One region of the Comamonas kerstersii genome, then DNA from elsewhere that is predicted to be linked to it. Evidence: predicted binding sites of a transcription regulator. Region 1 holds the regulator's gene; each other region holds the start of a gene.
What was found. The regulator FNR, encoded in region 1, switches genes on or off when oxygen is low (the NO sensors DNR and NnrR bind a similar motif). The targets are predictions, from matches to a motif close to TTGATNNNNATCAA.
Positions count from the first base shown of each region.

Region 1 (3,364 bases):
TTGTGAGCTACGACGCACAGCGTGGTGAACAGCGCGGCCCCCGCAAGAAAGATGTGGACTACAAGGCGCAAGGACTGGGTGACTGCATTGACTGCAAGCTGTGTGTACAGGTCTGCCCTGTGGGTATTGATATCCGCAACGGCCTGCAGTACGAGTGCATTGGCTGCGGCCTGTGCATCGATGCATGCAACAGCGTGATGGATAACATGCACTATCCACGTGGCTTGGTGCGCTTGACCACCCAGAATGCGGTGAACCAAGGCTGGAAGAGCGCACAGATCTGGCAACGCATTGCACGTCCACGGGTGCTGATTTATTCGAGCATTTTGCTGGCACTGGCAGCGGCCATGGCCATCAGTCTGGCCATCAGAGAACCGCTGAAGGTGGACGTCATCCGTGACCGCGCTTCACTGGCACGCATTGTTGCAGGCGGCAAGCTCGAAAATGTGTATCGTCTGCAGGTGATGAACGCGACCGAGCAAGCGCAGACCTATAAGGTGTCGGTGCAGGGTATTCAAGGCATTGAGCTGGTGGAAGGGCAGACCGTCAAGGTTGATCCTGCACAGACGCGCGGCGTAGCGGTGCGAGTGCAGATTCCTTACGGTGCGGCCAGCGCTGGCTCACACGCCATTGAGTTTGATATCGCAGCGCAAAGTGGCCAAGGGCATGTGACGGAGAAATCTGTCTTCCTCGTGCCGCGCTAAAAATGATCCTGTAGTGTGCATGGCGTTGCTGTGCACACTTTCTGTTGAAGGAAGAGAGTGTTCGAAATGTCCCAGCTAGGAAAACAAGTGGAGTCAGCATCCGGTCCGTGGTGGAAGTATGGCCATGTATGGATGGTGCTGGCAGGCCCTGCCATCGTCGTGGTGGCAGGCGTTGTGACGGCCATGATTGCCATGGATGGCGCTGACCCTGTGGTGGATCCGAACTACTACCAGGAGGGGCTGAATATCAACCAGAAGCTGGAAAAAAGCCTGGCGCCTGCAGGCGCCGTGCGCAACCATGTTGTTACACCTGATGAAGATTTGCCTGATCTGACACCCAAGTGATACTTGCAGCTTCTTAAAAAGAGGAGCGGCTAGCGCTTGTTTTATGGGTGTTTGAGATACTTTTGTATCTGAAATACTGATAAATCAAGCGCTAGCCGCTATTTTTTATGCGGTGTAGATGCTCTGGCATCGCACCCAAAGCAAACGCCCACAGCATGCAGTGGGCGTTTGGGTGTGTGAGAGCGCAGGCTGGCTGAGTTTACAGCTGCTTGTTGCAGTCGTGCTGGCTGTTGACCAGGCGCTGCAGGGCGGCAGTGTCCAGAATTCGAACGTGGCGCTGCTTCACTTCGACCCAGCCTTCATCCACAAACTTGGAGAAAGTGCGGCTGACGGTTTCCAGCTTCAGACCCAGATAGCTGCCAATTTCCTCGCGGGTCATACGCAAAATGAGTTCTGACGAGGAGAAGCCGCGTGCATGCAGGCGCTGCACCAGATTCAGAATAAAGGCCGCCAGACGCTCTTCGGCGCGCATGCTGCCCAGCAGCAGCATGACGCTGTGCTCGCGCACGATTTCGCGGCTCATCACTTTGTGTACGTGCGTCTGCAGGGCTGTAACCTCGCGCGAGATCTCTTCGAGGCTGTCAAAGGGCATCACGCAGACTTCGGCATCTTCCAGTGCGATTGCATCGCAGGTGTGGTGGTCATTGACGATGCCATCGAGCCCGATGATCTCTCCCGCCATCTGGAAACCTGTGACCTGATCGCGTCCGTCTTCGGTGGCTACGCATGTCTTGAAAAAGCCCGTGCGGATGGCATACAGCGACGTGAAAGGCTCTCCGTTGCGGAACAGTGTCATCCCGCGCTTGACTTTGCGGCGCGTAGCCACAATGTCGTCGATGCGCTGCAGCTGCTGGTCATTTAAACCGACGGGCATGCACAGTTCACGCAGGTTGCAATTGGAGCAGGTTACTTTGATGGTTGGTGGAGTCATGTACGCAAGGCCTGAACACGAGGTAGACACGGGTGTAAAGGCCAGAATTAAAAGTTGGATGTCAATAAACGGGGACTATCGGGCGCTTGCTATGTATCTCGAATGATTTCAGTCAAATTCTGACACTTCCCTTATGGTGAGTGCTTGATTCATGTCAAGAGTGTGCATGCCATCTTGCTGCACAGTTGCAGCATTAAGGAAGAAAACATGACTGCAGTCACCCCGGAACTCTTGCGTCGCTATGACGTGCCAGGACCTCGTTACACCTCTTATCCTACTGCGGACAGGTTCGTTGAGGCATTTGGTGATAGCGACTATATCTTGGCATTAAAGCAACGCAAAATTTCTGCAGCGGCCAAGTCGCCAATGTCGCTGTATGTGCACATCCCATTTTGTAACTCTTTGTGTTACTACTGTGCATGCAACAAGATCATCACCAAGCACCACGAGCGTGCGGTCACGTACCTACAGTATCTTGAGCGGGAGCTGGATCTGCATCTGGCCCATTGTGGAAGAGGTCAGCTGGTCAGCCAGCTTCACATAGGTGGTGGAACGCCGACATTTCTTTCGGACGAGCAACTGGTGCAGATGTGGGACATGCTGCGCCAGCGCTTTGTCTTTGATGAAGCGGGTGAGTACTCCATTGAAGTTGACCCACGTACTGTGACACGTGAGCGTCTGGCCGCCCTCAAGGCCATGGGCTTTAACCGCCTGAGCTTTGGGGTGCAGGACTTTGACCCGGATGTACAAAAAGCGGTGCACCGTGAGCAGCCTGCCGAGCAGGTGTTTGATCTGGTGGCCGCTTCACGTGAGCTGGGCTTTGAGTCGATCAATGTGGACTTGATCTACGGCCTGCCCAAGCAAAATGAAAAGTCCTTCGCTAGAACGCTGCAGCAAGTGGCCGAGCTGCGCCCTGATCGTATTGCGCTGTATGCCTATGCACATCTGCCCGAGCGCTTCAAGCCTCAGCGTCGCATTCTTCAGGCGGATCTGCCTGCAGCAGCGGACAAGGTCAATATGCTGGCTGCGGCGCTGGACAGTTTCATGGAGGCTGGTTATGTGTACGTGGGCATGGACCACTTTGCCCTGCCTGAAGATTCACTGGCCGTAGCCAAGCGCCAGGGTCGCCTGCATCGCAACTTCCAGGGCTACAGCACACAGCCTGACTGCGATCTGATTGCACTGGGTGTTTCGGCCATTGGTCGCGTAGGGGCCACCTACAGCCAGAATGCCAAGACGCTGGAAGAGTATTACGACCTGCTCGATCAGGGGCGTCTGCCCATCGTGCGTGGCCTGGCGCTTTCGCGTGATGACATGCTGCGCCGTGCGGTGATCATGGCCATCATGTGTCAGGGCGAGGTGCAGTATGAGTCCATCAACAGTG
Region 1 is NZ_CP020121.1:2,507,006-2,510,369, forward strand. Features, by position in the region: gene ccoG (cytochrome c oxidase accessory protein CcoG) at 1-704, shown strand, start outside; gene B5M06_RS11735 (FixH family protein) at 771-1,049, shown strand; gene fnr (fumarate/nitrate reduction transcriptional regulator Fnr) at 1,249-1,980, opposite strand; gene hemN (oxygen-independent coproporphyrinogen III oxidase) at 2,188-3,364, shown strand, end outside.

Region 2 (3,364 bases), 1.3 Mb from region 1:
GCCCAGGTTCTGCCACCAGGGTGTATCGACGCTGCTGGCGCCTTCTCCCATGACCAGCACCAGCCCCCACAGGCACAAGGCCACGCCCAGCCACAGCCACCAGCGGGCGCGCTGCTGGTGGCAGAGCACGGCCAGCACAATCGTCAGACAGGGCCAGAGGTAGTTGATCATGCCCAGCTCCATGGACTGGGGCCGGTCATGCGCCAGTCCAATCGCCACCGACAGGCAGATCTCATAGAAAGCAAACAGCAGACCGCAGACGATGAGGTAGATGCGCGAGATACCCCGCAGCTGCGCGCGCGAGGGCACACCCTTGACCAGCAGCACAAACGCGGCGCTGACGCTGTAGAACACCGCCGCGCCGCCCAGCGCACCCAGCGCCTCGGCCACGGAGCGCATCAGGCCCACGGTGCTGCTCCAGCAAAGCACGGCCACCAGACCGATCAGGGTGGCACGGCGAATTTCCGGCGAAGAGGCAGTGGCGGCAGTCATGCAAAACCTATAAAAACAAGAGCTGCCAGCGCTTGATAAACAAAGGTTTCAGATACAAAACTATTTGAAACCTCATGCAATCAAGCGCAGGAAGCTATTTATAAAGAAGCGCCCTGCCTGCAAAAAAGCGGCCCGCAGGCCGCTTGATCATGCAAGGCAGATGCCAGTGTAAAACCGCGCTTTACACACCCAGCATCAATTGCAGATTCTGCACGGCAGCGCCGCTGGCACCCTTGCCCAGATTGTCCAGCCGCGCAATCAGCACGGCCTGGCGATGGGTTTCGTTGGCAAACACACGCAGCTCCAGGTGGTTGGTATTGGCCAGCGTATCGGCGGCCAGCTTGTTGTCTTCGGTGGGAGGCAGCACCTTGACCCACTGCGCCGGCGTATTCGTCTTGGCGTAGTGGCTGGCCAGCGCATCGTGCAGGTCCTGTGCCTTGGGTGCGCCGGGCAGCAGGTCCAGGTGCAGGGGCAGCTGCACCAGCATGCCCTGTGCATAGTTACCCACGGCGGGAATGAACACGGGGCGGCGTGTCATGCCGGTGTATTTCAGAATTTCAGGAATGTGCTTGTGCGCCAGGCCCAGACCATAGGCCTCATAAGGCGCGGCACCGCAATCCCCGGCGCCGATTGTGAATTACTCGTCTGCCGCTTCTTCGGCAAGAGCTTTGAGCATGCGCAGGTCACGCACCACTTCAGCCGATTGCTGGGTAAACTGCACGTCCAGCATCTTGTTAGCCTCTTCGGTCTTGCCTGCCTGTGCCAGTGCCACCACGTTGGATGCAGCGTAGTGGAACATCTTGTGATGCCCTTGCAGGGCCGTGAAGCCCGGGAAGTTCCCCAGCTTGGCCTTCCCTGCGCCGTGAATCCACTTGCCGAGATCGCAGCGGTCGTCAAAGCAGATCTCCTCTGCGACGAACTTCTCGGTGGAGCGACCGTCCAGGAACGCTTGCAGACGGTATTTCCAGTTTTCGTGGGAGGCGATAGCCATGTCGATGTCAACCGTGTTGACGATTTTTGCAATGTGAGAAACCATCTCCTTCTTCGGGGATGCGCCTACACCAAAAAACCGCGCCAGAAGACCAAAAGCCATATTGTCACCTTGTAAAAATAAGTAAATTCATAGGTGGTACTAAGAGAAGGTTCGATCTCTGTCAAACCACCTTCGGGAAAATCTCCACATAGGCGGGGGGTCAAATTCCCAGCATCAATTGCAGATTCTGCACGGCAGCGCCGCTGGCACCCTTGCCCAGATTGTCCAGCCGCGCAATCAGCACGGCCTGGCGATGGGTTTCGTTGGCAAACACACGCAGCTCCAGGTGGTTGGTATTGGCCAGCGTATCGGCGGCCAGCTTGTTGTCTTCGGTGGGAGGCAGCACCTTGACCCACTGCGCCGGCGTATTCGTCTTGGCGTAGTGGCTGGCCAGCGCATCGTGCAGGTCCTGGGCCTTGGGCGCGCTGGGCAGCAGGTCCAGGTGCAGGGGCAGCTGCACCAGCATGCCCTGTGCATAGTTACCCACGGCGGGAATGAACACGGGGCGGCGTGTCATGCCGGTGTATTTCAGAATTTCAGGAATGTGCTTGTGCGCCAGGCCCAGACCATAGGCCTCATAAGGCGCGGCACTGCCAGCCTCGTACGCCTCAATCATGCTGCGGCCACCGCCGGTGTAGCCAGACACCGATGGCAGGGCCACGGGGTAGTCCGCAGGCATCAGCCCTGCATCCACCAGCGGGCGCAGCAGCGCAATCGCGCCTGTGGCGTAGCAGCCGGGGTTGGATACGCGGGTGGCGGTCTTCACCGCTTCAAGCTGGCCGGCGCACAGCTCAGGGAAACCATAGACCCAGTCCGGCGCCACGCGGTGGGCGGTAGATGCATCAATGATCTTGATGGCGCGGCCGGTTTCTGCGGTGATGCTGTCGACCAGCGCCACCGTCTCGCGTGCGGCATCGTCGTGCAGACACAGGATGACCAGATCCACCTCGGCAATCAGCGCCCGCTTGGCCGCGGGGTCCTTGCGCAACTCGGGCGCAATGCTGACCAGTTCCACACCAGCCATACCCTGCAAGCGGTCACGAATCTGCAGACCCGTGGTGCCAGCTTCGCCATCAATAAAGACTTTGGACATTGTTCAATGCTCCCGCGCTTCTTGGCGCATCGTAGGTTCATGCCGCAATTGCGACGCCATCAAATAAACGGATTGTCGCTGCTGCGGGCGGGGTGCAGCGCAAAAACTGCGGCTCCTGCCGTTTTTCAGGGGGCGTTTGTGGCCTTCCGGGCCAGCCTTGGTGCGGCTTGATCTACGTATGCCAATACGTATATCCCGTGAAACAAAGCACTTTTTGCCGACTTGTCAGCATGGTACATTCGCCGATTGCCATGTCATACGAGCCCGGCTCCGCATGCCCAGGCAGCAGGAAAACGGGCATTTTTCCTCCGTTTCAGAGAGACAAGACTCATGAAGATTCATGAATACCAAGGCAAGGAAATCTTGCGTCAATTCGGCGTGCCAGTTCCCCGTGGCATTCCGGCTTTCACCGTCCAGGAAGCTGTAGAGGCAGCACAGAAGCTGGGCGGCCCCGTGTGGGTGGTGAAGGCGCAGATCCATGCCGGCGGCCGCGGCAAGGGCGGCGGCGTCAAGGTGGCAAAGACCATTGAGGACGTGAAGGCCCTGTCCGAGCAAATCCTCGGCATGCAGCTGGTGACCCACCAGACTGGCCCTGAAGGCCAGAAGGTGCGCCGTCTGTACATCGAAGAAGGTGCAGACATCAAGAACGAACTGTATGTGTCGCTGGTGACCGACCGCGCCACACAGAAGGTGGCACTGATCGCTTCCAGCGAAGGCGGTATGGACATCGAGGAAGTGGCCCACTC
Region 2 is NZ_CP020121.1:1,226,617-1,229,980, forward strand. Features, by position in the region: gene yddG (aromatic amino acid DMT transporter YddG) at 1-492, opposite strand, end outside; partial or broken gene B5M06_RS05770 (N-acetyl-gamma-glutamyl-phosphate reductase) at 674-1,102, opposite strand; gene B5M06_RS05775 (CZB domain-containing protein) at 1,130-1,528, opposite strand; gene argC (N-acetyl-gamma-glutamyl-phosphate reductase) at 1,686-2,618, opposite strand; gene sucC (ADP-forming succinate--CoA ligase subunit beta) at 2,949-3,364, shown strand, end outside.
Region 2: B5M06_RS05775 (CZB domain-containing protein) is a predicted target of FNR. The motif match lies at 1,637-1,650, and genes of this name have one in related genera.

Region 3 (3,364 bases), 1.5 Mb from region 1:
GGGGCTGGCCTATGTGCAGCTGGACGATCTGGTGCCCCCCCTGAAGGAAGCGCTACCCAGGGGCGAAAGCGATATTCCGCGCCTGCTGATGAAGGCTTCCCAGCTGAATGTGCTGGCCGATCAGGGCATGAACATCCTCACCCGCGTGGATGAAGCCACAGCACGTATCAACCAGCTGCTGGGCGACGCCAACCAGGAGCGCTTCAGCCAGCTACTGGAAAACCTGGCGCAGGCGGCAGGCAATGTAAGTGCCACGACCCGCGCCATCAACACCACGCTGCATGACAAGGTGGCGCCTGCGGTGCAGGAATTCCCGGCGCTGGCCGAGGATGCGCGCAAAGCCATGCAGGCACTCACACAAGCAGGTACGGAAGCCGCCCATCTGGTGCGTGATGTGCGCCAGATGACCCAGGCCGCCCAGCAGCCCGGAGGGGCGCTGGAGCAGGTGGTCAACAGTGCGCAGTCCATGGCGCGTGCTGCCGAGCGGTTTGACCGCAGCACCTTGCCCAGCATCAATCAGGCGGCGGACGATGTCTCTACCGCTGCGCGCCAGCTCGGCGGCGCAGCCAGCAGCTTTGGAGCCAATCCACAGGCTTTGATTTTTGGCTCGCCCAATGTGCCAGGCCCCGGTGAACCCGGCTTTGTAGCGCCTGCTTCTGGACGATAAGGATGGACCACATGCAACAAGCACAGAAGACCGTATTCCCCGCCAAGCAAGGCCGCTGGTGGTGGGGTGTGACGCTGGCACTGGTGCTCGCAGGCTGCGGCAGCCTGCCCCAGCCCCCACGGCCCATGGCGCGCTATGACCTGGGCGCTGCCGTGCCGGTAGCTACGCAGGCGCAGGCCAGTGCACAGGCAGCGCCTGTGGCGCTGGCTCCTTTGCAGTCGCCCCTGCTGGGCGACGGCAGCACGGCCATGCGCTATCGCCTGACCTATGCCGATGCCCAGGTGCTGCACGCCTACAGCCAGGCGCGCTGGAGTGCGCCACCTGCGAGCCTGGTGCAGCAGCGGCTGGGTGAGCATCTGAGTCAGGGTGGCCGTGTGGTGCTCTACGCCGATGTGGGCGATGCCTTGCCCTCCGTGCAGGGCCAGCGCGTGCCCGTGTTGCGCTGGAGTCTGGAAGAGTTCAGCCAGGTCTTCAGCGCCGAGCAGCAAAGCGCCGCTATGATTCGCCTGCGCGCCACCCTGGTCAACCCATTGCCGCAGGGTGATGTGCTGTTGGCACAGCAGGTGTTTACCGTGCAGCAGCCAGCCACTGCACCCAATGCCGCCGCCGGCGTGCAAGCCATGGTGCAGGCGGTAGATACGCTGGGCCAGCAACTGGTGACATGGATGGATGGTGTGCTCCAGCACCAGCGTTGAATCCCTGAAAAGCCCTTTCCCATCCCCACTGGTGCATGCCGCCAGCGGGGATTTTTTGTTCTGGACGAAACAAAGGTGTCAAGCCATGTATGGCGCTGGTGGAACTTGATGTGGAGCAAGTCCTGTGAGCATGACCTGCCTAAGACTTGCAGCCATTCAAGTTCACACGATCAAAGGAGTTGCCAGATGGCGACATTGGAATGGAGCGAGGCCCTGGTGCTCAACGTTCCCATCATGGATGAGACGCACAGGGAATTTGTCGACCTGCTGACCGAAGTGGAAAACGCAGCCGATGAAGCACTGCTGCCCCTGTGGCAGGCATTGATTAGCCATACCGAGGCCCACTTTGGGCAGGAAGACCGCTGGATGCAGGCCACCGGCTTTGCGGCCGACAACTGCCACAGCACCCAGCATAAGGTGGTGCTGGACATCATGCGTGAAGGCGCCAAGTGCTGCGCCGAAGGCGACTGCAGCATGGTGCGGGGCATGACGCCGGAGCTGGCCGACTGGTTCAGCTACCATGCGCAGACCATGGATGCGGCGCTGGCGCAGCACATGGGCAGTGTGGGCTTTGACCCGGCAACCGGGGCTGTCAGCAACGCCCAGGCCTTGCCGGAGGGGCTGATCAGCGGCTGCGGTGGTGCCTGCTCCAAGCAGGATGACCATGAACAGCACGCCGCGCAGGTGGACAAGGTGGCGCAGCAGGCGCAGGCCGTCAGCGCTGCTGGCAGCGCTTAGCCGTTGAGCACAGGAAAGAGCTTGACCAGCCCGCCCGCCATCACCTCGATGGACAGGGCGGCCAGAATCAGCCCCATCAGACGGGTCATGACGTTGATGCCGGTCTTGCCCAGCACGCGGGCAATGGGCTCGGCCATGGAAAAGCTCCCCCACACGCAGGCTGCCACCACCACGCCATAGCCCACCAGGGCCAGGTGCTGCCAGAAGCTGGTGGCCTGGTCGGCATAAATCACCACCGTGGACATGGCAGCAGGCCCGGTCAGTAGCGGAATGGTCAGTGGCACCACGGCAATGCTGTTGCCCATGGCGGCTTTTTCGGCACCAGCTTCCAGCGTGGGTTCATTGGGGCGCGCCTCGGCAGGGCGTGCATTGAGCATGTTGATGGCGCTGGTCAGCAGCAGCAGGCCGCCGCCGACCTGAAAGCTCTCCAGCGAGATATTGAAGAAGTCCAGCACCTGCAGCCCCAGCAGTGCGCAGGCGGCAATCACCACAAAGGCACTGAAAGCCGCCACGCGGATGGTCTGGGCTTTCTGTGCTTCATCAAACCCCTGTGTGTAATGGATAAAGAACGGCACGATGGCCAGGGGGTTGATGATGGCGACCAGGGTAATCAGCGGTTTGAGATCCATGGGCGAAGAACAGACGGGTGGTGATGCTTCAAGTGGAACGCAGATTGCTTAAAGTTGCTACCTGTGTATGGCAAGCCTATGTGGCGCTTGTGTACATTGGAACACGACACAACAAGGAGAGACAGTGATGGGTCAGTTTGTACAACTTACTGCGCAGGATGGCACGCAAATTCCTGCATGGCTGGCGCAGCCCGATGGCACGCCGCGTGGCGCTGTGGTGGTGCTGCAGGAAATCTTTGGCGTGAATTCGCACATTCGCGCCGTCACCGACCGGCTGGCCGCGCGCGGCTTTGTGGCGATTGCTCCTGCGCTGTTCACGCGCCTGGAGTTTGACGTGCAGCTGGGCTATGACGCAGAAGCCATGGCGCGTGGCATACAACTCAAGGCTGCGGCCGAGGCGCTGCCCGGCGAAGGCGTGATGCAGGACGTGCGCGCTGCCGTGCAGTGGGTGGCGCAGCACAGCGGCTGCAAGGTCGGCGTGGTGGGCTTTTGCTGGGGCGGTCTGCTGACCTGGCGCGCAGCTGGCCTGATTGAAGGCGTTTCGGCCGCCGTCTGCTACTACGGCGGTGGCATGACAGTGCCGCCAGAGATTGCCCGCCAGCCCCAGGTGCCCGTGCTGGCGCACTTTGGAGCCA
Region 3 is NZ_CP020121.1:1,053,089-1,056,452, reverse strand. Features, by position in the region: gene B5M06_RS04985 (MlaD family protein) at 1-667, shown strand, start outside; gene B5M06_RS04980 (ABC-type transport auxiliary lipoprotein family protein) at 679-1,362, shown strand; gene B5M06_RS04975 (hemerythrin domain-containing protein) at 1,549-2,100, shown strand; gene B5M06_RS04970 (MarC family protein) at 2,097-2,729, opposite strand; gene B5M06_RS04965 (dienelactone hydrolase family protein) at 2,857-3,364, shown strand, end outside.
Region 3: B5M06_RS04975 (hemerythrin domain-containing protein) is a predicted target of FNR. The motif match lies at 1,468-1,481, and genes of this name have one in related genera.

Region 4 (3,364 bases), 550 kb from region 1:
TGTGCGCACTGCCGAAACAATGACGATGTCTTCCATTTTCTAATTCCTTTATTCGTTGATCTAAGCGCTGCAACTTGTGCCCAACGTACTTGCGGCGGCAAATGCGCTACAGACAGATGTTGCAATGCAGCATTTTGCTATGACTTGGGTGAGCGTGGTTCAAGCTTTTTCCCGTACATACCGCCCGGGTGCTGGCTCCAGTGCCTCGTAGCTGCGCCCTTTTCCATAGCGTTTGGGGGCTGCAATTTGTGTACCAGCATGGCTCTGCAGCCACTGCGACCAGTCGGTCCACCAGCTGCCAGGGTGTTCTGTCGCCTCCTGCAACCACTCGCCATGGCTGGCTGGCAGTGCGTTGTCGCTGCGAATCCAGTGGCTGCGCTTGTGCTTGGCCGGAGGGTTGATCACGCCCGCAATATGGCCCGATGCACCCATGACAAAACGCTTGTCGCCAGGGAATACCTGCGTCGAGGCATAGGCGGCCTCAATCGGCACGATATGGTCTTCACGCGAGCCATAGATGTACAGCGGCAGCGTCACGCGGCCCATATCGATCTGCTCGCCACAGACGGTGAGCTTGCCGGGGCGAATCAGGTTGTTTTCCAGATAGGTATTGCGCAGATACCAGGCATACCAGGGGCCTGGCAGATTGGTGGCATCGCTGTTCCAGTACAGCAGGTCAAAGGGTGGCGGCGTCTCGCCCTTGAGGTAATTGCCCACCACATAGTTCCAGACCAGATCGTTGGGTCGCAGGAAGCTGAATGTCGCGGCCAGCTCCTGCCCCTTGAGCAGACCGCCCTTGCCCAGCTGCATTTCACGCATCTGCACAAAGGCTTCATCAATAAAGACATCCAGCACCCCGGTGCTGGAAAAGTCCACAAATGTGGTCAGCAAGGTCGCACTGGCTACAGGATCCTCACCACGCGCAGCCAGCACGGCCAGCGCCGTAGCCAGCATGGTGCCGCCTACGCAAAAGCCCAGGGTGTTGATCTGGTCCGCACCGGCAATCTGCTGGGTCACATCGATGGCGCGGATGACAGCATCTTCAATATAGTCATCCCAGCCCAAGTGGCCCAGCGACTCATCCGGATTGCGCCAGCTCACGACAAAGGTACGGTGCCCCTGGCTGACGGCATAGCGAATCAGCGAGTTCTCAGGCTGCAAGTCCAGGATGTAGTACTTGTTGATGCATGGTGGCACCAGCAGCAACGGGCGCTTGTAGACCTTGCCCGTCAGCGGCTTGTACTCGATGAGCTGGAACAGCTCGTTCTCATAGACCACGGCCCCTTCGGTGGTGGCAACGTTTTTGCCAACTTCGAAGGCACTTTCGTCCGTCATGGACAGATGGCCCTGCTGCAGGTCGTGCAGCATGTTCTGAATGCCCTTGGCCAGACTCTCGCCCTTGGTCTCCAGCGCCTTTTGCTGGGCTTCTGGATTCAGCGCCAGATAGTTGCTGGGCGACATGGCTGCCACCCACTGCTCTACGGCAAAGCGAATGCGCTGGCGTGTTTTTTCATCGGTCTGCACCGCGTCCGCCATGCCCATCAGTGCCTTGGCATTGAGCAAATAGGCGCTAGCCGTCATGGCTGCGACGGGATTGCTCAGCCATGGCGCAGACTTGAAACGCCTGTCCTGCAGCTGTGCTGGCGCCTGCAGTCCCTGACTCCACAGACGGGCCGCCTCCTGCACATACTCCTGCTGCAATGCCTGGAGCCGATTCACATCCAACTGGACCGCTGTTTTGGCGGGTTCTGCCTGGCCGAGTGCGGCAAACGACTGGAAGGCGTTCTGCCATTGTCTGGAGAAAAAGTCTGTGTACTGCTCCCCTGCAGCACCCCAGTCTGGTGTGGAATTCATGCTTGTCATCCTTGCGTTCTTGGCGGCACCACCATGCGACAGTGCATCATGCTGGTTGATGATTGTTGTCCAGCACACCAATTGTGACAATCAGTGCATGACAGCCATATGTCAAAAGCCTGATTCCTTGACTCCAATCAACATCGCAACCAGCGCCTGGCACAGAAATCAAGCAAATTACAGACCATGTATTTAATCGTGATTGCGTGGCTTTATGTCACGGTGATGATGGCACTGGCCGAAGCCTTCGGCCCTCAGGGCAGCGTGCTGGGGGCCATGGTCACTTTGGTGCTCTATGGCCTGCTGCCCGTCGGCATCATCATCTACATCTTTGGCACGCCAGAGCGCAAACGCAAGCTCAAGGCCCAGCGCGAAGCCGAGCAACGTGCCTACGATCAGGCGCAGGCCGCCAAGGCTTCAGCCCTTCCAGATGCAGGCAGCCATGCGGCCGGTGCTGCCCAGAACAGCAGCATCGCGCCGGTGAGAAAAGAACCGTGAGGCATTGCTCACCGTGCACCAGGGCGCGCTGCCGTCATTGCCATAAATGTGCGTGAGGCCCACAGCCTGCAGTCGCTGGCGCGCCAGGAGCGACAAATTAGCAAGCCACTTGCCACTCTTACCCGCCACGGGCACAAAGCACTGCACGGCTGCAGGCAGCGTCTGCACAAAGGCCTCACGCACTTCATCGCCCACCTCAAAAGCCTCGGGGCCAATGCATGGCCCCAGCCAGACTTGCGTTTCTGCTGCCAGCTGCGCATCGGCAGCCACACCCAGTCGGGCGGCGTAAGCCTGCCAGACGGCTTCCAGTACGCCATGGCCGTTATGTCCTGCCAGTCCGCGCCAGCCCGCATGGGCTGCAGCAACGGCGCGCCCGCTGCGGTGTGCCAGCAAGACGGGCAGACAGTCCGCCACCATGACAATGCAGGCCACATCAGATTCAGTGGTCAAACAGGCGTCAAAGGCTTGTCCATTGGGCGATGCGTGCTCCAGAAATTGAACATCGCAGCCATGTACCTGCTGCAGGAAGCGGGTCTGCACTGGGCGACCGGAAATATCGCTCAGCACCGCCTGCAGCAGCGCCCGGTTGGCCGCTACATGCTGCGGGTCATCATGTACGTGGTCACCCAGGTTCATGGCGTTCCACGGAGCTGCACTTTGCCCACCTGCACGGGTGGTAAACAGGGCATGCACGCCAGCAATGGCGGGCCAATCGGGTTGCAGCCACTGCTGCTGAAGATGCTTGGTATCAGTCACCTGCACAGCATAACTTGACACCTGACTCATGGCACACTTGTTCTTTCGTTGACTGCTTAGCCCTGAACCATGCCATTTGTGTTTACGCCCCCAGCCCAAGCCTCGGTGCCTGTCATTGGCTGCGCTGACCGTTTTCCCGTACACCGCATCTACTGCGTAGGCCGCAACTACACGGAGCACGCCAAAGAAATGGGCTTTACGGGGCGCGAAGCACCGTTTTTCTTCATGAAGCCCGCAGATGCCGTACTGCCCGCAG
Region 4 is NZ_CP020121.1:3,054,491-3,057,854, forward strand. Features, by position in the region: gene B5M06_RS14375 (acetyl-CoA C-acetyltransferase) at 1-36, opposite strand, end outside; gene B5M06_RS14380 (PHA/PHB synthase family protein) at 160-1,854, opposite strand; gene B5M06_RS14385 (hypothetical protein) at 2,041-2,352, shown strand; gene pgeF (peptidoglycan editing factor PgeF) at 2,272-3,138, opposite strand; gene B5M06_RS14395 (fumarylacetoacetate hydrolase family protein) at 3,178-3,364, shown strand, end outside.
Region 4: B5M06_RS14380 (PHA/PHB synthase family protein) is a predicted target of FNR. The motif match lies at 1,982-1,995, and genes of this name have one in related genera.